DNA from 2 places in the Streptomyces sp. G5(2025) genome. Region 1 is predicted to be linked to the other one. Evidence: riboswitches for the same ligand, from Rfam matches in the RefSeq annotation. Region 1 holds a riboswitch; the other holds the start of a gene.
The links. Region 1 has a riboswitch for S-adenosylmethionine ahead of thrC (threonine synthase). Riboswitches for the same ligand answer to the same signal wherever they lie in the genome.
Positions count from the first base shown of each region.

Region 2: it holds a riboswitch for S-adenosylmethionine, as region 1 does, so the genes downstream of both, ACOBQB_RS19850 (aminotransferase class V-fold PLP-dependent enzyme) here and thrC (threonine synthase) in region 1, are expected to answer to the same signal.

Region 1 covers NZ_JBMUZT010000006.1:3,508,922-3,518,755, reverse strand. Annotated here, with positions in the region: gene ACOBQB_RS26715 (ABC transporter substrate-binding protein) at 109-1,326, shown strand; gene ACOBQB_RS26710 (DUF3263 domain-containing protein) at 1,336-1,569, shown strand; gene otsB (trehalose-phosphatase) at 1,589-2,467, shown strand; gene ACOBQB_RS26700 (hypothetical protein) at 2,554-3,072, shown strand; gene ACOBQB_RS26695 (alpha,alpha-trehalose-phosphate synthase (UDP-forming)) at 3,069-4,487, opposite strand; gene ACOBQB_RS26690 (glucosyl-3-phosphoglycerate synthase) at 4,540-5,484, opposite strand; SAM riboswitch class I at 5,637-5,765, shown strand; gene thrC (threonine synthase) at 5,783-7,078, shown strand; gene ACOBQB_RS26680 (ubiquitin-like small modifier protein 1) at 7,192-7,467, shown strand; gene ACOBQB_RS26675 (cold-shock protein) at 7,922-8,125, shown strand; gene groL (chaperonin GroEL) at 8,478-9,834, shown strand, end outside.
Region 2 covers NZ_JBMUZT010000006.1:1,976,481-1,986,314, reverse strand. Annotated here, with positions in the region: gene ACOBQB_RS19870 (c-type cytochrome) at 1-264, shown strand, start outside; gene ACOBQB_RS19865 (Rieske 2Fe-2S domain-containing protein) at 261-1,322, shown strand; gene ACOBQB_RS19860 (cytochrome b) at 1,327-2,946, shown strand; partial or broken gene trpD (anthranilate phosphoribosyltransferase) at 3,109-4,172, shown strand; SAM riboswitch class IV at 4,273-4,390, shown strand; gene ACOBQB_RS19850 (aminotransferase class V-fold PLP-dependent enzyme) at 4,604-5,995, shown strand; gene ACOBQB_RS19845 (glycerate kinase) at 5,944-7,146, opposite strand; gene ACOBQB_RS19840 (SLC13 family permease) at 7,179-8,591, opposite strand; gene ACOBQB_RS19835 (response regulator transcription factor) at 8,682-9,344, opposite strand; gene ACOBQB_RS19830 (ATP-binding protein) at 9,341-9,834, opposite strand, start outside.

The DNA of each region.
Region 1 (9,834 bases):
GTTCGACAGCGGTGGGGCGCACCGGCCCCGGTACGCGAAAGCAATGAGGGTGGGACAGCTGTGCAGCGGCGCGTGACAGGACTGACCGCGGCGGTGGCCGCACTGGGCATGGCGGGCGTGCTCGCCGGCTGCGGTGGTCCCGGCGACTCCGGCGACGTCACCCTCAAGCTGGTGGCCGCCGACTACGGCGACTCCGCGGCCAACAGTTCCAAGAAGTACTGGGACAAGCTCAGCAAGGCCTTCGAGGCCGAGAACCCCGGCATCAAGGTCGACGTCACCGTCCTGTCCTGGAACGACGTGGACCGCGAGGTCAAGGAGATGGTCAAGAAGGGCGACGCCCCCGACCTGGCGCAGATCGGCGCGTACGCCGACTACGCCGCGCAGGGCAAGCTCTACGAGGCCGACGAACTGCTCTCCATCGCCACCCAGGCCGACTTCATGACCCCGCTCGCCCAGGCCGGCGAGGTCAAGCGCATCCAGTACGGCATGCCGTTCGCCTCCTCCACGCGCCTGCTCTTCTACAACACCAAGCTCTTCAAGGACGCCGGTCTCACCCCGCCGCAGAGCTGGAGCCAGCTCCAGGCCGCCGCGAAGGCCCTCAAGGCGCGCGGCGTGAAGATCCCGTACGCGCTGCCGCTGGGCCCCGAGGAGGCGCCCGCCGAGACGCTGATGTGGATGCTGAGCGGCGGCGGCGGTTACACCGACAACGTCGGCTCGTACGACATCGACTCCAAGCAGAACGCCAAGACGTTCGCCTGGCTCCGGGACGAGCTGGTCGGCAAGGGGCTGACCGGGCCGAAGGCGCCCGGTCAGATGAACCGCGCCGACGCGTTCGCGGCGTTCTCGCGCGGGGAGGTCGGGATGCTCAACGGCCACCCGACGCTGATGAAGATGGCCGCGAAGAAGGGCGTGAAATTCGGCATGGTGCCGGCGCCCGGCGTCAACGGCAAGGCGAAGGCCACGATGGGTGTCGCCGACTGGATGATGGCGTTCAAGCAGAACGGTCACCGCAAGGAGGCCGGCAAGTTCCTCGACTTCGTCTACAGCAAGAAGAACGTGCTCGACTTCTCCAACGAGTACGACATCCTGCCCGTGACGACCTCCGCGTTCGACCAGATGTCCAAGGACCGCGGCCACACCGAGCTGGGCAAGTTCCTCAAGGAGCTGCCGACCTCCCAGCTCTACCCGGTGGGCAAGACGTCGTGGGCGCAGGTCTCGGCCGACATCAAGAACAACATCGGCAAGACGGTCACCGAGAACGGCAACCCGTCCATGATCCTCGGCCAGATCCAGAACAAGGCGGCGACCGCGGAGGACGCGGAATAACGTGACGGCATGACCGAAGAGGAACTGTCCGAGCGGGACCGTGCCGTCCTCGCCCTGGAGCGGCGCGACTGGCCGGGGCCCGGCGCGAAGGAACGCGCCGTCCGCGAGGAGCTGGGCATGGTCCCCGTGCGCTACTACCAGCTCCTGAACGCCCTTCTCGACGACCCCCGGGCCCTCGCGCACGACCCGATTACGGTCAATCGGCTGCGCCGGGTGCGGGAGTCGCGGCGCGAGGAGCGCTGACGCGGTTAAGGTCGGGCCCATGGGTGACCCTACGTACGCGCAGCCCGACCGGCACGGGCGTCCCGCACTGCCGGAGCCCGTGACGGCGGCGGGCCGTGACGGTCTCGCCGCGTTTCTCGCGCGGCCCGAACGGGCCGTCGTGGCCCTCGACTTCGACGGCACGCTCGCCCCGATCGTCGCCGACCCCGAGCAGGCCCGCGCCCACCCGGACGCCGTGCCCGCGCTCGCCGCCCTCGCCCCGCGCCTGCGGTCCGCCGCGGTGGTCACGGGCCGCCCGGCGGGCGTCGCCGTGCGCTACGGCGGCTTCGCGGGCGTGCCCGGCCTGGAACAGCTGGTGGTCCTCGGGCACTACGGCGCCGAGCGCTGGGACGCGGTCACCGGCACCGTCCAGGCCGCCGAGGCGCATCCCGGCGTCGCGGCCGTCCGCGCCGAACTGCCCGGGTTCCTGGACACGATCGGCGCGTGGCGCGGCACGTGGATCGAGGAGAAGGGCCGCGCCGTCGCCGTCCACACGCGCCGCGCGCAGGACCCGCAGGCTGCCTACGACACGCTGCGCGCACCGCTCGCCGAACTGGCGGCCCGGCACGGCCTGATCGTCGAACCGGGCCGCATGGTCCTCGAACTGCGCCCCCCGGGCATGGACAAGGGCGTGGCCCTCGCCGCGTACCTGCGCGAGGTCGGCGCGGAGTCCGTGCTCTACGCGGGCGACGACCTGGGCGACCTCCCCGCCTTCGCCGCGGTGGAGAAACTCCGCGCGGACGGCGTCGCGGGCCTCCTGGTGTGCAGCGGCAGCGCGGAGGTGACGGAACTCTCCGACCGCGCCGACCTGGTGGTGGACGGCCCGGCGGGAGTGGTGAACCTGCTCGCCTCCCTCACCGCCGGCCTGCCCGGGGCCTGACCGCGCGAGACGCTCACTGTCGGACCGCGTCAGCGCGACGGCCCGTACAAGAAAGGCCCCCGGATGGCGATGTGGACGGCGCATTCATGACGAGGCCCCAGCGGAGCGCGCGCCGATACGGCGGTGGGGTCTGGGCCGTGGTGGTCTGTCTGGCGGTCCTGACCGGCTGCTCCGAGGACGGGGGCGGGGCGGACGGCGCCGGCCGGGGGGCACGCCCGACGGCCGCCGGGAGTTCGTCCGCGGGCGGTGATGAGGAGTTCGGCGAGCGGGTGAGGAAGGCTCTGGGCACGGAGTCGATCGACGACAGTGATCCCCTGTTCGTCGAGTCCGGACTCGAACGCGTCGGCGACGGAATCCATGCCCGGCCGAAGCTGCGGCCGGGCACGGTGTACGAGGTCGTCGTCGCCTGCGCGGGGAAGGGACGGATCGATCTGTCGATCGCCGGGAAGGGCCCCACGCACCGCACCGTCGACTGCGACGGGGTCCCCACCACCGCGCGCACCACAGGCGCGCGGGACGAGCTGCGCCTCGACGCCACCGGTCGGTCCGGCGCCGCCGGCATGGTCGGGTGGCGTATCAGCGAAGTGGCGGGAGGGGCGGGCTAGGCGGCGTCGCCCGTCAGGGCGTGGAGCTGGTCCAGGAACCACCGGGTCGGGGGCAGTGCCGTCGCCGCCGCCGTGAGGCGTTTCGTGCGTTCGGCGCGCTCGCCGGGTGGCATCGAAAGACCGGCGTGCAGCGCCTCCGCCGTGGCCGAGATGTCGTAGGGGTTCACCCCCAGCGCGTCCTCACCCAGCTCCTCGTACGCCCCCGCCTCCCGCGAGAGCACCAGCGCGCAGCCCTCGTCGGAGACCACCGGGACCTCCTTCGCGACGAGGTTCATGCCGTCGCGGATGGGGTTGACCAGCGCCACGTCCGCGAGGCGGTACGCCGCGAGCGAGCGGGCGAAGTCGTCGTCGACGTGGAGGAGCACCGGGGTCCAGCCGGGCGTACCGAACTCCGCGTTGATCTGCTCCGCGACGCGCGAGACCTCCGCCGTGTAGTCCCGGTACACCGCGAGGTCCTGCCGCGACGGGTAGGCGAACGCGACGTGGACGACCCGCTCGCGCCACTCGGGGCGGGTCTCCAGCAGCTCCCGGTAGGCGTGCAGGCCGCGCACGATGTTCTTGGACAGCTCGGTCCTGTCCACCCGCACGATCGTCTTGCGGCCCTCGCCCACCTGCCCCCGCAGCGTCGCCATCCGCTCCTCGACGTCCTCGCGCCGCGAGCGCTCCCGCAGGAAGTCCGCGTCGGCGCCGAGCCCGTGCACCCCGATCCGCGTGCCGGACGTGCCGCCGAGCACGCGCACACAGCACTCCGTGAACGCGTCCGCCCACCGCCCCGTCAGGAACCCGAGGCGGTCCGCGCCGAGCATGCCGCGCAGCACCTGTTCGGCCACGTCGTCCGGCAGCATCCGGAAGTAGTCGGCCGGCGCCCACGGGGTGTGCGAGAAGTGGCCGATCCGCAGGTCCTCGCGCAGCTCGCGCAGCATGCCCGGCACCAGCGTGAGGTGGTAGTCCTGCACGACGACCGCCGCGCCGGGCGCCGCCTCGGCCGCCAGCGCCTCGGCGAACGCGCGGTTGTACGTCTCGTACGCCTCCCACTGCGCGCGGAACTCCGGGCCGAAGACCGGTTCCAGGGGCGTCTGGTAGAGCATGTGGTGCACGAACCACAGGACCGAGTTGGCGATGCCGTTGTACGCGGCGGCGTGCACGCCCTCGCGTGAGCCCGCGTCGATGTCGAGCATCCGCACGCCCGGCTCACCGACGCCGCGCCGCACCGCCTCCCGGTCGCCCTCGCCGAGCGCCGCGCACACCCACAGAGCGTCCGCCTCGTCGCCGATGGCGCTCAGTCCGGAGACGAGGCCGCCGCCGCCGCGCTTGGCCGTCAGCTCACCGTCCTTCCCCACTGTGTACGAGACGGGGCCGCGGTTGGACGCGACGAGTACCTGCGCTGCTGCTGACTTAGCCGGATCGGACACCATGTGCCAAAACGTAGCCCGTCCGGGCGGCGGGCAAACGTATGGTCCCGGCCGCTCACGCCACGCGTCGGTGCGCGTACTCCGCGACGCCGGTCATGGGCGGCCGTTCCTCGGTGTCCACCGCGTGGGTGCGTGGCGTGAACCCGCCCTCTCCTCGCTCGAACTGCGTCAGCTCGGGCCGTACGAGATGCCCGCGCGCGAGCCGCACCTGCGCCGTCCGGTAGATCGCCGCCGCCATCCGCCCGAGCGCCTGCCCGTCCTGGTGGCGGTGCTTGCGCACCCCGACGTCGACCTGCGCCAGCGCGTCCAGGCCCACCGTGTGCAGCGCGTCCACGAGCAGCCCCAGCTCCACGCCGTACCCGACGGGGAACGGCAGCCGCTCCAGGAGGGACCGGCGGGCCGCGTACTCACCGCCGAGCGGCTGCACGAAACCGGCCAGCCGCGGCCAGTGCATGTTCAGTAGCGGCCGCGCCATCAGCTCCGTCACCCGGCCGCCCTGCCCGGCGGCCTCGCCGAGCGGCCGGTCGTACATGGCCTTGACGAACGCCACGTCGGGGTCGGTCAGCAGCGGGCCGACGATCCCCGAGACGAAGTCGGCGGAGAACTCCCGCAGGTCCGCGTCGACGAACGCCACGATGTCGCCGCCCGTCACCAGCAGCGAGCGCCACAGCACCTCGCCCTTGCCGGGCAGCGGCGCGATCCGCGGCAGGATCTCGTCCCGGTGGACGACCTTGGCGCCGGCCTCGCCGGCCACCTCGGCCGTACGGTCCGACGAGCCGGAGTCGATCACCACCAGTTCGTCGACGAGCGGGGCGCGCTCCATCAGCGCGCGGCGGATCTCGGCGACGATCGCGCCGACCGTCTCCTGTTCGTCGAGGGCGGGCAGCACGACGCTCACCGTCGCGCCGGACGCGCGCTTGGCGGCGACGAGGCGGTCCAAGGGGCGGTCGGCGACCGACCAGGAACGCCTGTTCAGCCAGCGCTCGACCTCTTCCAGCACGGTCAGGGTCCTCCCATATGTGATCCATCTCGCGGTTCGGACGACTATCTCAAGGGTCCAGGGCTTCGGTTACAGTCTTGAACAACGCCGGTGACCATCGCATGTCGGGGTCGCCGCAGCATGATCTACAACTGAAACCCACAATCGAATACCGCTCATCCAGAGGGGCAGAGGGATACGGCCCGTTGAAGCCCCGGCAACCCTCCCGCCGACCGCGAGGTCACGGTGGGGAAGGTGCCAATTCCGTCTCGCGGCGAGATGCGTCGCGAGGAAGATGAGGAGAAAGGGCCTCGCCTCCATGGCTGTGCAGACTGTCGCCACCGAACGCACCACCCCTTCCGTCGACCTCGGCCCCGCGTCCGGCCTCTCGTGCCGTGAGTGCGGCACCCGCTTCCCGCTGGGCCCGATCTTCGCCTGCGCCGAGTGTTTCGGCCCCCTCGAAGTCGCGTACGACCTGCCCCTCGGCGACCCGGAAGCCCTCCGCGAGCGCATCGAGGCCGGACCCGCCAACATCTGGCGTTACGCCCCGCTGCTCCCCGTCCCCGCCGACGTCGCCGACAAGCCGAACCTCAACCCCGGCTGGACCAAGCTCGTCAAGGCCGACAACCTCGCGCGGGAACTCGGCGTCGAACAGGGCAAGTTGTTCGTCAAGGACGACTCCGGCAACCCCACGCACTCCTTCAAGGACCGTGTCGTCGCGCAGGCGCTGGAGGCGGCCAGGGCCTTCGGCTTCACCACGCTCTCCTGCTCCTCCACCGGCAACCTCGCGGGCGCCGTCGGCGCCGCCGCCGCCCGCGCGGGCTTCCGCTCCTGCGTGTTCATCCCGCACGACCTGGAGCAGGGCAAGGTCGTCATGGCCGCGGTCTACGGCGGCGAGCTCGTCGGCATCGAGGGCAACTACGACGACGTGAACCGCTTCTGCTCCGAACTGATCGGCGACCCGCTGGGCGAGGGCTGGGGCTTCGTCAACGTCAACCTCCGGCCGTACTACGGCGAGGGCTCCAAGACCCTCGCGTACGAGATCTGCGAGCAGCTGGGGTGGGAGCTGCCCGACCAGCTCGTCATCCCGATCGCCTCCGGGTCGCAGCTCACGAAGATCGACAAGGGTCTGAAGGAGCTGATCGCGCTCGGTCTCGTGGCGGACAAGCCCTACAAGATCTTCGGTGCGCAGGCGGAGGGGTGTTCGCCGGTCTCGGCCGCCTTCAAGGCCGGTCACGACGTGGTGCGCCCCCAGAAGCCGAACACCATCGCCAAGTCGCTGGCCATCGGCAACCCCGCCGACGGGCCGTACGTGCTCGACATCGCGCGCCGCACGGGCGGGGCGGTGGAGGACGTGAACGACGAGCAGGTCGTCGACGCCATCAAGCTCCTGGCGCGGACCGAAGGCATCTTCGCGGAGACCGCCGGAGGTGTCACGGTGGGCGTCACGAAGAAGCTGATCGAGGCGGGGCTCATCGACCCGGCGCTCACCACGGTGGTGCTGAACACCGGGGACGGCCTGAAGACGCTGGACGCCGTCGCCGAGACCTCGCAGGCCACCGCGACGATCAAGCCGAGCCTTGAGGCGTTCCGCTCCGCGGGCTTGGCCGGTTAGCCGCCGTAGGGCCTGAGCTCTCCTTTCCGGCTGCGGGGCCGTCGTGGCTGGTCGCGCAGTTCCCCGCGCCCCTTCCAGGGGCGCCCACTCCACGTATCCCAGAGGTGAACCCCATGAGCGTCAACGTCCGGATTCCCACCATCCTTCGTACCTACACCGGCGGGCAGGCCGAGGTGGCCGCCGAGGGGGCGACCCTCGGGGAGGTCATCGCCGACCTGGAGAAGAACCACACCGGCATCGCCGCCCGCGTCCTGGACGACCAGGGCAAGCTGCGCCGCTTCGTGAACGTGTACGTCAACGACGACGACGTCCGCTTCGAGCAGGGCCTGGAGACGGCCACCCCGGACGGCGCGGGCGTGTCGATCATTCCGGCGGTCGCCGGCGGATGATCTGCCGGTGATCTGCTGCTGATGTGCTGGTGATCCGTTTCTGCAACTTCCCTGCGTAACCTGAATTGCCCTCTCCCGCTGACAAACGGAGGGGGCAATTCTGCATGGTTGAGCGCGGTACAGTTGGGAATCCTGTTTCGCCGTTTGTGCCGAGCGCATATACGAAGTCGGCCCGGAGCCGACAAGAAGCAGCCAAAGCGAGCCGCCCTTTTGAGCCCTTCGTGGCATTTGTCGGGCCCGACTTGCCCTGAATCCTGGTGGACACTCCGTATATCGCCGATCCGGCATGCCCAGAATTCTCGTCCGATTGACCTGTTGCAGAGGGCAGTTGGACAGATACATTCAGCGGCGGTCGACGCGTTCCGGCGCACACCCCCATCCATTGGCGGGTGAGGTCTGACCCGGGTCCGCGAAGTGCGGTCCTGTGCAAGGGCCAGTAATAGGGGAGTTAGGCATGGCTCAGGGCACCGTCAAGTGGTTCAACGCGGAGAAGGGGTACGGCTTCATCGCGGTCGACGGTGGTGCGGATGTTTTCGTCCACTACAGCGCGATCCAGATGGACGGCTACCGCACCCTTGAAGAAGGTCAGCGAGTCGAGTTCGAGATCTCGCAGGGCCAGAAGGGTCCACAGGCGGACATGGTCAAGCTCGCCGTCTAGCTCGGCGCGATCGACCACCGAAGCAAGCATCGCGAGGGGTCCGTATCCCACTGGGGTACGGGCCCCTCGTGTGCGCCCGCGCGCCCGCGGGTAGGGACGGGCGCGCCCGCGGGTAGGGGCGGGTGGGTCCGGATCGCGCCCCCCGGATCCGGGAGAGGCGCTTGCACTCGCAGGGGTCGAGTGCTAATCATTGGGCTTAGCACTCTCCCAGTGAGAGTGACAGAACTTGGATCGGGTCGGTGAGGTCCGCGGGCCGCGTGGGGCAAGGAACCACACGGTGCGCAGTCCGTCCGTCGCGGGCACCAGCACGGTCCGTTTGCGTTTCCACCCCTGTCCGGGAGGACCACTTCACATGGCCAAGATCATCGCGTTCGACGAGGAGGCACGGCGCGGCCTCGAGCGCGGCATGAACCAGCTCGCCGACGCCGTCAAGGTGACCCTGGGCCCCAAGGGTCGCAACGTCGTCCTCGAGAAGAAGTGGGGCGCCCCCACGATCACCAACGATGGTGTTTCCATCGCCAAGGAGATCGAGCTCGAGGACCCGTACGAGAAGATCGGCGCCGAGCTGGTCAAGGAGGTCGCGAAGAAGACGGACGACGTCGCCGGTGACGGCACGACGACCGCGACCGTCCTGGCCCAGGCCCTGGTGCGCGAGGGTCTGCGCAACGTGGCCGCCGGTGCCAACCCGATGGCTCTGAAGCGCGGCATCGAGAAGGCCGTCGAGGCCGTCTCCGGTGCGCTCCTTGAGCAGGCGAAGGATGTCGAGACCAAGGAGCAGATCGCTTCGACGGCCTCCATCTCCGCCGCCGACACCCAGATCGGCGAGCTCATCGCCGAGGCCATGGACAAGGTCGGCAAGGAAGGCGTCATCACCGTCGAGGAGTCCCAGACCTTCGGTCTGGAGCTGGAGCTCACCGAGGGTATGCGCTTCGACAAGGGCTACATCTCGGCGTACTTCGCCACCGACATGGAGCGTATGGAGGCGTCGCTCGACGACCCGTACATCCTGATCGTCAACTCCAAGATCTCCAACGTGAAGGACCTCCTTCCGCTGCTGGAGAAGGTCATGCAGTCGGGCAAGCCGCTGCTGATCATCGCGGAGGACGTCGAGGGCGAGGCCCTGTCGACCCTGGTCGTCAACAAGATCCGTGGCACCTTCAAGTCCGTCGCCGTCAAGGCCCCGGGCTTCGGTGACCGCCGCAAGGCCATGCTCGGCGACATCGCCATCCTCACCGGTGGCACCGTCATCTCCGAGGAGGTCGGCCTCAAGCTGGAGAACGCCGGTCTCGACCTGCTCGGCCGCGCCCGCAAGGTCGTCATCACCAAGGACGAGACGACCATCGTCGACGGCGCCGGTGACAGCGACCAGGTCCAGGGCCGCGTCAACCAGATCCGCGCCGAGATCGAGAACTCGGACAGCGACTACGACCGCGAGAAGCTGCAGGAGCGCCTGGCGAAGCTCGCCGGCGGTGTTGCGGTCATCAAGGCCGGTGCCGCGACCGAGGTCGAGCTCAAGGAGCGCAAGCACCGCATCGAGGACGCCGTTCGCAACGCGAAGGCGGCCGTCGAGGAGGGCATCGTCGCCGGTGGCGGCGTGGCCCTGCTCCAGGCCACCCAGGTCTTCGAAAAGCTGGAGCTGGAGGGCGACGAGGCCACCGGTGCCGCCGCTGTGAAGCTGGCCCTTGAGGCCCCGCTGAAGCAGATCGCCG
Region 2 (9,834 bases), 1.5 Mb from region 1:
AAGCACATCTACGAGGCCATGCAGACCGGCCCGCAGAACATGCCGTCCTTCCCCGACACCACGATGCCGGAGAAGGAGAAGAAGGAAATCATCGCGTACCTCGACGCGGTCAACGGCGAGAAGACCCAGAGCCCTGGTGGTCTCAAGCTGGGTGGTCTGGGCCCGGTCAGTGAAGGCCTCTTCGGCTGGATCTTCGGTCTCGGCTCGCTGATCGCGGTCGCCGTGTGGGTCGCCGCTCGGACCGCAAAGGCCAAGAAGTCATGAGTAGCCAAGAGATTCCAGAAGAGAACCTGCCCACCAAGCAGGTGACCGAGCCCGCGCACGGCTCGGTGGCGGTCGCGGACGACAACCCGTTCGCCGACCCGGGCCTTCCGCCCCACCAGCACCGCATCCAGGACATCGACGAGAAGGCCGCCCGGCGCTCCGAGCGTGCGATCGCGTTCATGTTCACGCTGTCCATGCTGGCCACCGTCGGCTTCATCGCCTCGTTCGTGGCCATCCCGGCGGACAAGAGCATCTTCGTCTGGCCGATCGGGCACATCAGCGGCCTGAACTTCGCCCTGGGGCTGACCCTGGGTCTCGCGCTCTTCTGCATCGGCGCGGGCGCGGTCCACTGGGCCCGCACCCTGATGTCCGACGTGGAGGTCGCCGACGAGCGGCACGCGATCGAGGCCGAGCCCGAGGTCAGGGCCAAGGTCATGGCCGACTTCCGGGCCGGTGCCGAGGAGTCGCAGTTCGGTCGGCGCAAGCTGATCCGCAACACGATGTTCGGTGCGCTCGCCCTGGTCCCGCTCTCCGGCGTCGTCCTCCTGCGCGACCTCGGTCCGCTGCCCGAGGACAAGCTCCGGCACACCAAGTGGGCCAAGGGCAAGAAGCTCGTCAACATGAACACGCACGAGCCGCTGCGTCCCTCGGACGTACAGGTCGGTTCGCTCACGTTCGCCATGCCCGACGGCATGTCGGAGCACGACCACGACTTCCAGACCCAGATCGCCAAGGCCGCCCTGATGATCGTCCGGATCCAGCCGGAGGACATCAAGGACAAGCGCGAGCTCGCGTGGTCGCACGAAGGCATCGTGGCGTACTCCAAGATCTGCACCCACGTGGGTTGCCCGATCTCCCTGTACGAGCAGCAGACGCACCACGTCCTCTGCCCGTGCCACCAGTCCACCTTCGACCTCTCCGACGGTGCCCGAGTGATCTTCGGCCCCGCTGGTCACGCCCTGCCGCAGCTGCGCATCGGTGTGAACGAGGAGGGCTACCTCGAGGCGCTCGGCGACTTCGAAGAGCCCGTCGGTCCTGCCTTCTTCGAGAGGGGCTGACCTGATGAGCAGCGACAACAAGAAGAAGGCACCCGCCGGCGAGCGGGTGGCCGACTGGGCCGACGGCCGTCTTGGGATCTACTCCCTGGCCAAGGCCAACATGCGCAAGATCTTCCCGGACCACTGGTCCTTCATGCTCGGCGAGATCTGCATGTACAGCTTCATCATCATCATCCTGACGGGTGTGTATCTGACGCTGTTCTTCCACCCGTCGATGAACGAGGTGGAGTACCACGGCAGCTACGTCCCGCTCCAGGGACAGCTGATGTCCGAGGCGTTCAACTCGACCATGCACATCTCCTTCGATGTGCGCGGTGGTCTGCTGATCCGGCAGATCCACCACTGGGCGGCGCTGATCTTCATCGCGGGCATGTTCGTGCACATGATGCGCGTGTTCTTCACGGGCGCCTTCCGCAAGCCGCGTGAGGTCAACTGGCTGTTCGGCTTCCTGCTGTTCGTCCTCGGCATGTTCACCGGCTTCACCGGTTACTCGCTCCCGGACGACCTGCTCTCCGGCACCGGTGTCCGCTTCATGCAGGGCGCGATCCTGTCCGTCCCGGTCATCGGCACGTACCTGTCGATGTTCCTGTTCGGCGGGGAGTTCCCGGGCGGCGACTTCGTCGCGCGGTTCTACTCGGTGCACATCCTGCTGCTGCCGGGCATCATGCTGGGCCTGATGGTGGCGCACCTGATCCTGGTCTTCTACCACAAGCACACGCAGTTCGCGGGCCCCGGCAAGACCAACAAGAACGTCGTCGGCATGCCGCTGCTGCCCGTGTACATGGCCAAGGCCGGAGGCTTCTTCTTCCTGGTCTTCGGTGTCATCGCGGCCATCTCGGCGATCGCCTCGATCAACCCGATCTGGGCCATCGGCCCCTACCGTCCGGACCAGGTGTCCACCGGCGCCCAGCCCGACTGGTACATGGGCTTCGCCGAGGGTCTGATCCGTGTCATGCCGGGCTGGGAGATCAACCTCTGGGGTCACACGCTGGTTCTCGGCGTCTTCATCCCGCTGGTCATCTTCCCGCTGATGCTCGCGGCGATCGCGGTCTACCCGTTCATCGAGTCCTGGGTCACCGGGGACAAGCGCGAGCACCACATCCTGGACCGCCCGCGCAACGCCCCGACCCGTACGGCCTTCGGTGTCGCGTGGGTCACCGCGTACATGATCATGCTGCTCGGTGGCGGCAACGACATCTTCGCCACGCACTTCCACCTGTCGCTGAACGCGATCACCTGGTTCGTCCGGATCTTCTTCTTCGTCGGACCGGTCATCGCCTTCATCATCACCAAGCGGATCTGCCTGGGCCTCCAGCGGCGCGACAGGGACAAGGTGCTGCACGGCCGCGAGTCGGGCATCATCAAGCGCCTGCCGCACGGTGAGTTCATCGAGATCCACGAGCCGCTCGACCAGGGGCAGCTGCACACGCTCACCTCGCACGAGCAGTACAAGCCGCTCGACATCGGCCCGACGGTCGACGAGAACGGCGTCGAGCGCAAGGTGACCGGTTCGCAGAAGCTCAGGGCCAAGCTGTCCAAGGGCTACTACGGGGAGGACAACCAGATCCCCAAGCCCACCGCCGAGGAGTACAAGGAGATCACCAGCGGCCACGGCCACCACTGATCACCTGAGGCTCGACGAGCCCTGACCTCCCCATGGTCGCCACGGCGAGAGCCCCGTCCAGTGCATGGACGGGGCTCTTTGCCGTCCCGGCGGCTGGATAGGGTGGACCCACCCGACGTGTCGGGCACTTTCCTCCGTGACAGACGAACACCAGGAGCGGCCATGAGCGCTGTGACCCCCGCAGGAGGCACTACCGCGGCGGGCCGTTCCTGGCCCGACGTACTGAACAGCCTGCTCGACGGGCGCGACCAGAGCGCCGACGACACGGCCTGGGCCATGGACCGCATCATGCGCGGCGAGGCCACCGACGCGCAGATCGCGGGGTTCGTCGTGGCGCTGCGGGCCAAGGGCGAGACCGTGGAGGAGATCTCCGGTCTCGTACGGGCCATGTACGAGCACGCCAACGTGATCGAGGTGCCGGGCGAGACGGTCGACATCGTCGGCACCGGCGGTGACGGCGCCAAGACCGTCAACATCTCCACGATGTCCGCGATCGTCATCGCGGGCACCGGCGCGAGGGTCGTCAAGCACGGCAACCGCGCCGCGTCCTCGGCCAGCGGGGCGTCAGACGTGCTGGAGAAGCTCGGAGTCAACCTCCAGCTCACCCCGGAGCGGGTCGTCGAGGTCGCGCGGGAGGCGGGCATCACCTTCTGCTTCGCCGTGAAGTTCCACCCCGCGCTGCGGCACGCGGGCGCCGCGCGCAGCCAGTTGGGCATCCGGACCGTCTTCAACCTCCTCGGCCCGCTCACCAACCCGGCCAAGGTGCGGGCCCAGGCGGTCGGGGTCGCCGACGCCCGGCTGGCCCCCATCGTGGCCGGCGTCTTCGCCGAGCGGGGAACTCCTCCCTCGTCTTCCGCGGCGACGACGGCCTCGACGAGCTGACGACCACGGCCACCTCGCGGGTGTGGGTCGTACGGGACGGCGCGGTGCGCGAGGAGGCCTTCGACCCCCGTGACGTCGGGATCGACCTGGTGCCCGTCGAAGCCCTGCGGGGCGCCGACGCCTCGTACAACGCCGAGGTCGCCCGGCGGCTGCTCGACGGCGAGAGCGGGCCGGTGCGCGACGCCGTGCTGCTGAACTCCGCCGCTGCGCTGGTCGCCCTCGCCCCGACCGACGAGCCGCTCGCCGACCAGCTCCGCGCGGGCATGGCGCGCGCGGCCCACTCGATCGACTCCGGTGCCGCGAAGCAGGCTTTGGAGCGGTGGGTGGCGGCCAGCAACCGCTGACCGTCCCGCCCATCTCCCGCTCACCCGTGTGACGCACGGCGCAGTCCAGAATCCGGACTGCGCCTTGCGCGTCGAAGGTCGTGTGGCAAGATGCTGGGCAGGTCATGAGTGACAGCGACTACGGCCCCGGCCCGCTGTCCGGCAACCCTCCGTCCGTGGCGGGGTGCCCCGGGTGAAGACCAGGCCGTACGCAGCAAGGCGTATGGCAAGCGCGGACCCCTGGACATCGGTGAATGTCACAGCCCTGGGGTCCTGGTCCTCAAGGGAGCAGTCTCGTGAGCAAGCGAATGTGTTAGGGCCTCGGCGCCCCTTTTCCGCACACCTTCTTCTCTTCACTTCATCACTGCGCCGCCGTAGCCGTAGCCGGGCCGTATCCCGCGCCGTACGCGCCTTGCCGCAGTGAACTCACCTGCCTCTTACGGGAGTTCGCCATGTCCGTTTCCGCTGTTCCCGCCGTTGCCGCCGACTCGTCCGTCTGTGCCCCGCTCGCCGTCCTCGGCCGGGACGTCACCGTGCCGCTGGTCACCGGCGGCGAGGTGACGTACGCCGCGCTCGACTACGCGGCGAGCGCCCCCGCGCTCCAGCGGGTCTGGGACGACGTGGCCGCGTACGCCCCCTACTACGGCAGCGTGCACCGCGGCGCAGGGTACCTCTCGCAGCTCTCCACCGACCTCTTCGAGAACTCCCGCACGACCGTCGCCGAGTTCCTCGACTGCCGCGAGGGCGACCAGGTCGTCTTCACGCGGTCCACCACCGACTCGCTCAACCTGCTCGCCGCCGCCCTGCCCGCCGACTGTCAGGTCTTCGTCTTCGAGACCGAGCACCACGCCTCGCTCCTGCCGTGGCGGGACGCCCGCGTCACCTACCTCAACGCCCCGCGCACGCCCGACGAGGCCGTGCACACGCTGGAGCGCGCCCTCGCCGACCGCGACCCCTATGGGCCGGCCCTGGTCTGCGTCACCGGCGCCTCGAACGTCACGGGTGAGCTGTGGCCGGTGCGGGAGCTGGCCGCCGCCGCGCACGCGCACGGTGCGCGGATCGTGCTCGACGCCGCACAGCTCGCGCCCCACCACCGGGTGTCCGTAAGGGAGTTGGACGTCGACTGGGTCGCCTTCTCCGGGCACAAGCTGTACGCGCCCTTCGGCTCGGGCGTGCTCGCGGGCCGCTCCGACTGGCTGCGGGCGGCCGAGCCCTACCTCGCGGGCGGCGGCGCCTCGCGGAAGGTGACGCGACGCCCCAAGGAAGCAGGCGGCGGCGTGGACGTGGAGTGGCACGACAGCGCCGCCCGGCACGAGGCCGGGTCGCCGAACGTCATCGGCGTCTACTCCATCGCCTCCGCCTGCAAGGCGCTCACCGAGGCCGGGTTCGAGGAGCTGGTGGCCCGCGAGCGGTACCTGATCAGCAAGGTGCGTGAGGGGCTCGCCGAGGTGCCCGCCGTGCGGGTGCTCTCCCTCTTCGGTGACGACGCGCCGCGCGTCGGCGTCATCTCCTTCGTCGTGGACGGCTGGAACAGCTCGCACTTCGCCGCCGCGCTCTCCGCCGAGTACGGCATCGGCGTACGCGATGGCCTCTTCTGCGCCCACCCGCTGGTGCGCACCCTGCTCGGCGGTGAGCCCGACGAGCCCGGTGAGTGCGGCGCCCCCGAGGCCGCGCCCGGCGAGAAGTCGCTGAACGCGATCCGCGTGAGCTTCGGCGCGGGCACCCCCGACGAGCACGTCGAGCGGTTCGTGCGCGCCGTCAAGGAGCTGGTGGCCCACGGCGCGCGGTGGAACTACCGCACGGAAGACGGTCGTTGCGTGCCCGACACCAGCGCCGCCGCCTGACCGGCCGGCAGCCGTGACCCCAGCTGGATCATCCGCAGGGCCCGCTCGGTCGCGTCGGTGAGGAACTCGCCGCCCCGGCCGAGCGCCTCGGTCAGCGAGACCGGGGCGGGCAGGATCGCGCTGTAGGCGTCCACGCCCAGCGAGCGCACGGAGTGGGCGCCGACGCCGATCGTGCCCGCGAGGACCAGGACCGGGCGGCCGGCCCGCTTCGCGCGGTGGGCCACCTCGGCGGGGACCTTCCCGTACCGCGTCTGGTAGTCCAAGGCGCCCTCGGCGGTGACGACCAGGTCGGCGCGGGCCAGGCGGGCGTCCAGGTCCAGCCGGTCGAGCAGCACGTCGAAGCGGGGCAGGAGGCGGGCGCCGAGCGCGGCGAGACCGGCACCGAGGCCGCCCGACGCGCCCGTGCCGGGACCGCCGAAGAGGTCGGCGGTGACGCGCAGGTCGCACGTGAGGACGTACGCCCAGTGCTCCAGAGCCGCGGCCAGCTCCTCGGCCTGTGCGGGCGTGGCGCCCTTCTGGGGGCCGAAGACGCGGGCGACACCGCGCTCGCCGCACAGGACGTTGAAGGGGTTGCAGGCCACGCGGATCTCGGTGTCCGCGAGGCGGGGGTCGAGGCCGCTCGCGTCGATGCGGCACAGCCGCTTCAACACCCGCCCGCCACGCGGGAGTTCACGGCTCTCAGCGTCCAGCAGGCGGGCACCGAGGGCCTGGAGGGCGCCCGCGCCGCCGTCCGAGGTGCCCGAGTCGCCGCAGCCGACCAGGATGCGGCGGGCGCCCGCGTCGAGGGCGGCGCGGATCAGCTCGCCGACGCCGTACGTGGTGGTGGCGCCCGGGTCGCGCAGCTCGCGGGGGACCAGCGAGAGCCCGGCCACGGCCGCCATCTCGACGACCGCCGTGCCGTCGGGCAGCAGCGCGAAGTGGGTGCCGATCGGCTGGCCGACCGGTCCGGTGGCGGGCAGCGCGACGAGACGGCCGCCGTGTGCCGTGGCCAGCGCGCGGGCCGTGCCCTCGCCGCCGTCCACGAGCGGGATCAGATCGGTCTCGGCGTGCGGGACGACACGGCGTACGCCCGCCGCGATGGCCTCGGCGGCGGCGGGCGCGGACAGGGACTCCTTGAAGCCGCTGGGGGCGATGGCGAAACGGGTCAGCATGAGGGTCTCCTCGGCAGCGGGGGAACAGGCGGTCAGCGGACGGGGACGCCGAGCAGGGGCCAGAGCGTCACGGCGAAGAGCAGGACGAGCGCGGCGGTCAGCGGTGCCAGGACCGCGGAGAGGCGCAGCAGGTCGCGCGGGGTGTAGGTGGGAGTGCCGGGGATGTCGGCGTAGAGCGTGACCGGCTTGGCGGAGGCGGGCAGCGTGTGGCAGAAGCCCGCGGCCGCCGTGGAGGCGAGGGCGGCGGCGACCGGGTTGACGCCCGCGCCGGCGGCCGCCGCGACGACCAGCGGGACCAGGACCGAGGAGCGCGCCGAGCGGGACTGGAGGACCAGGTGCGCGGCCGTGCTGACCGTGACGACGGCGGTGAGGAACAGCCACGGCGGCAGATCCAGGGGCAACCCGCCGACCAGCCACTTCGCCGCCCCGGAGTCGGCGAGCGCGACGCCCATCGCCATGGTGGCCGCCATGAACAGCAGCAGCGCCCAGGGCACGGTCTTCAGGGCGTCCTTGAGCCCTACGGTGCCCAGTGCGGGGGAGGCCGCGACGACCGCGCCGATCAACGCCACGACGGCGGGCGGGACTTGGTGCAGCGGCTCGCTGCACCAGAGCGCGACGACCGTGGCGAGCAGCAGGGCGCAGCGCGTCTCGGCGGGCTCCCAGGGGCCGGTCACCGGCTGCTCGCTGTGCTCCTGGAGCTGGTCGAGGGTGATGTGGACCGGGCCCTTGCGGTCGGCGCGCCGGGTGGTCGTCAACAGCACGGCCTCGGCGGCCAGATGGGAGGACGCCAGGGCGAGCGGCAGTCCGAGCAGCAGCCACTGCGTGAAGCCGATCCGCTCACCGGTCGCCTCCCACAGCACCGACACGGTGATCAGATGCGCGCCCGCGCCGATCAGGGTCGCCACCGCGGAGAGCAGGATGACGGTGGGGAAGAGCAGCGCCAGCATCACCACGAGCCGCCTGCGCTCGGCGAGGACCTTGGCGAGCGCGAGGAAGACGGGCAGCGCGAGCGCGGCGCGCCCCGAGGTGGCCGGCACCGCGAAGGCCGTCACGACCAGGGCGGCGGTCGTCAGGTGGGTCAACTGCCGTACGCCGCGCGCCCCGCTGACGAGGAAGGCCGCGGCCCGTCCGGCGAGTCCGGTGCGCGCGACGGCGGCGGCGAGCACGAACGCGCAGATCAGCAGCCACACCGTCGCGTCGCCGAGAGTGCCGAAGAGGGTGTCGCTGCTGATCACGCCGGTCGCGGTGAGGGCGAGGCCCGCGCCGAGCGCGATGTACGTGTCGTCGATCGGCGTGCTGATCCAGGCGCAGGTCGCGAGCGCGAAGACGGCCAGGGTGAGGCGGGCGTCGCCGCTCAGCCCCGGGAAGTTGCCGGGGACGACCAGCAGCGCGCAGAGGCTGAGTGCCGCGCAGAGAGTCACGGCTTGACGCGGGTTCACGGTCACGCCGTTCAGCGTGGTGCGCCGCCGTGAGCCTTCGATGAGCCGTTGATGAAGGAAACTTCACCGGCCGTCAGGGTGACCGGGCGGGGGGTGTCACACGGGGAGCCGGTACCCCATCCCGCGCACCGTCTCCACCCGCCGCGAGCCCAGCTTCTTGCGCAGCGAGCGCACGTACACGTCCACGATGTTGGAGCCCGGGTCGAAGTCGTAGCCCCACACGTGGGAGAGGATCTGCTCCCGCGAGAGCACCTGCCCGGGGTGGCGCAGGAACAGTTCGAGCAGCACGAACTCACGGGCCGTCAGGTCCACCGTCCGCTGGTCCGAACGGGCCCTGCGCGTCCGCAGGTCCAGGCTCAGCCCGCCGCTGCGCAGCACGGTCACCTCGGGCGCCCGAGCCGCCGTACGCAGCCGCAGCCGGACGCGCGCGAGCAGCTCCTCGAAGCGGAACGGCTTGGTCATCCAGTCGTCGGCGCCGCCCTCCAGGCCCGCCACCGTGTCCCGTACCGAGTCGCTCGCCGTCAGCACGATGACGGGTGTGCTCACCCGGGCCTCGCGCAGCTCACGCAGGATTGTGAAGCCGTCCTTGCCGGGCAGCCCGATGTCCAGCACGATCAGGTCGAAGCCGCCGGTCACGGCGTAGTCGTGGGCGCTCTCGCCGTCGCCGACCACGGTGGTGGTGAAGCCGTTCGCGCGCAGGCCCTTCTCGACGAAGGAGGCGATGCGCTCCTCGTCCTCGACGATCAGAATGCGGTTCACGGGTGGGCCGCCCCTTCCGGCTGTGGCTGCACGAGGACGAAGGTGGCGCCACCGCCGTCCGTCGGGCGCAGTTCGACGCGCCCGCCGTGGCTCTCGGCGATGGCTTTCACGATGGCGAGGCCGAGTCCGGCCCCGGTGGCGCGCGTGCCGCGCCGGGCGGTGCCGCGGCGGAACCGCTCGAAGATGACCTCGGCGTCCTGTGGCTGCACCCCGGGCCCGCTGTCGGCGACGTACAGCTCGATGTGTCCCGCGCGCAGGCGCGACCCTATGCTGACGCGCCGGCCGGGCACGGTGTGCTGGACGGCGTTCTGCGCCAGCTGCACCATCGCCTGGGTGACGCGCTGGGCGTCGAGGTCGGCCTCGGCGTCGGCGACCTCGGCGAGGTGCCAGTCGCGGTCGCCGAGCGCCCGGGCCTTGACGAAGACGTCCGCGGTCAGCTCCGCGAGCTGGACCGGCTCGGGGGTGACGAAGTCGGGGCGCTCGGCCTTGG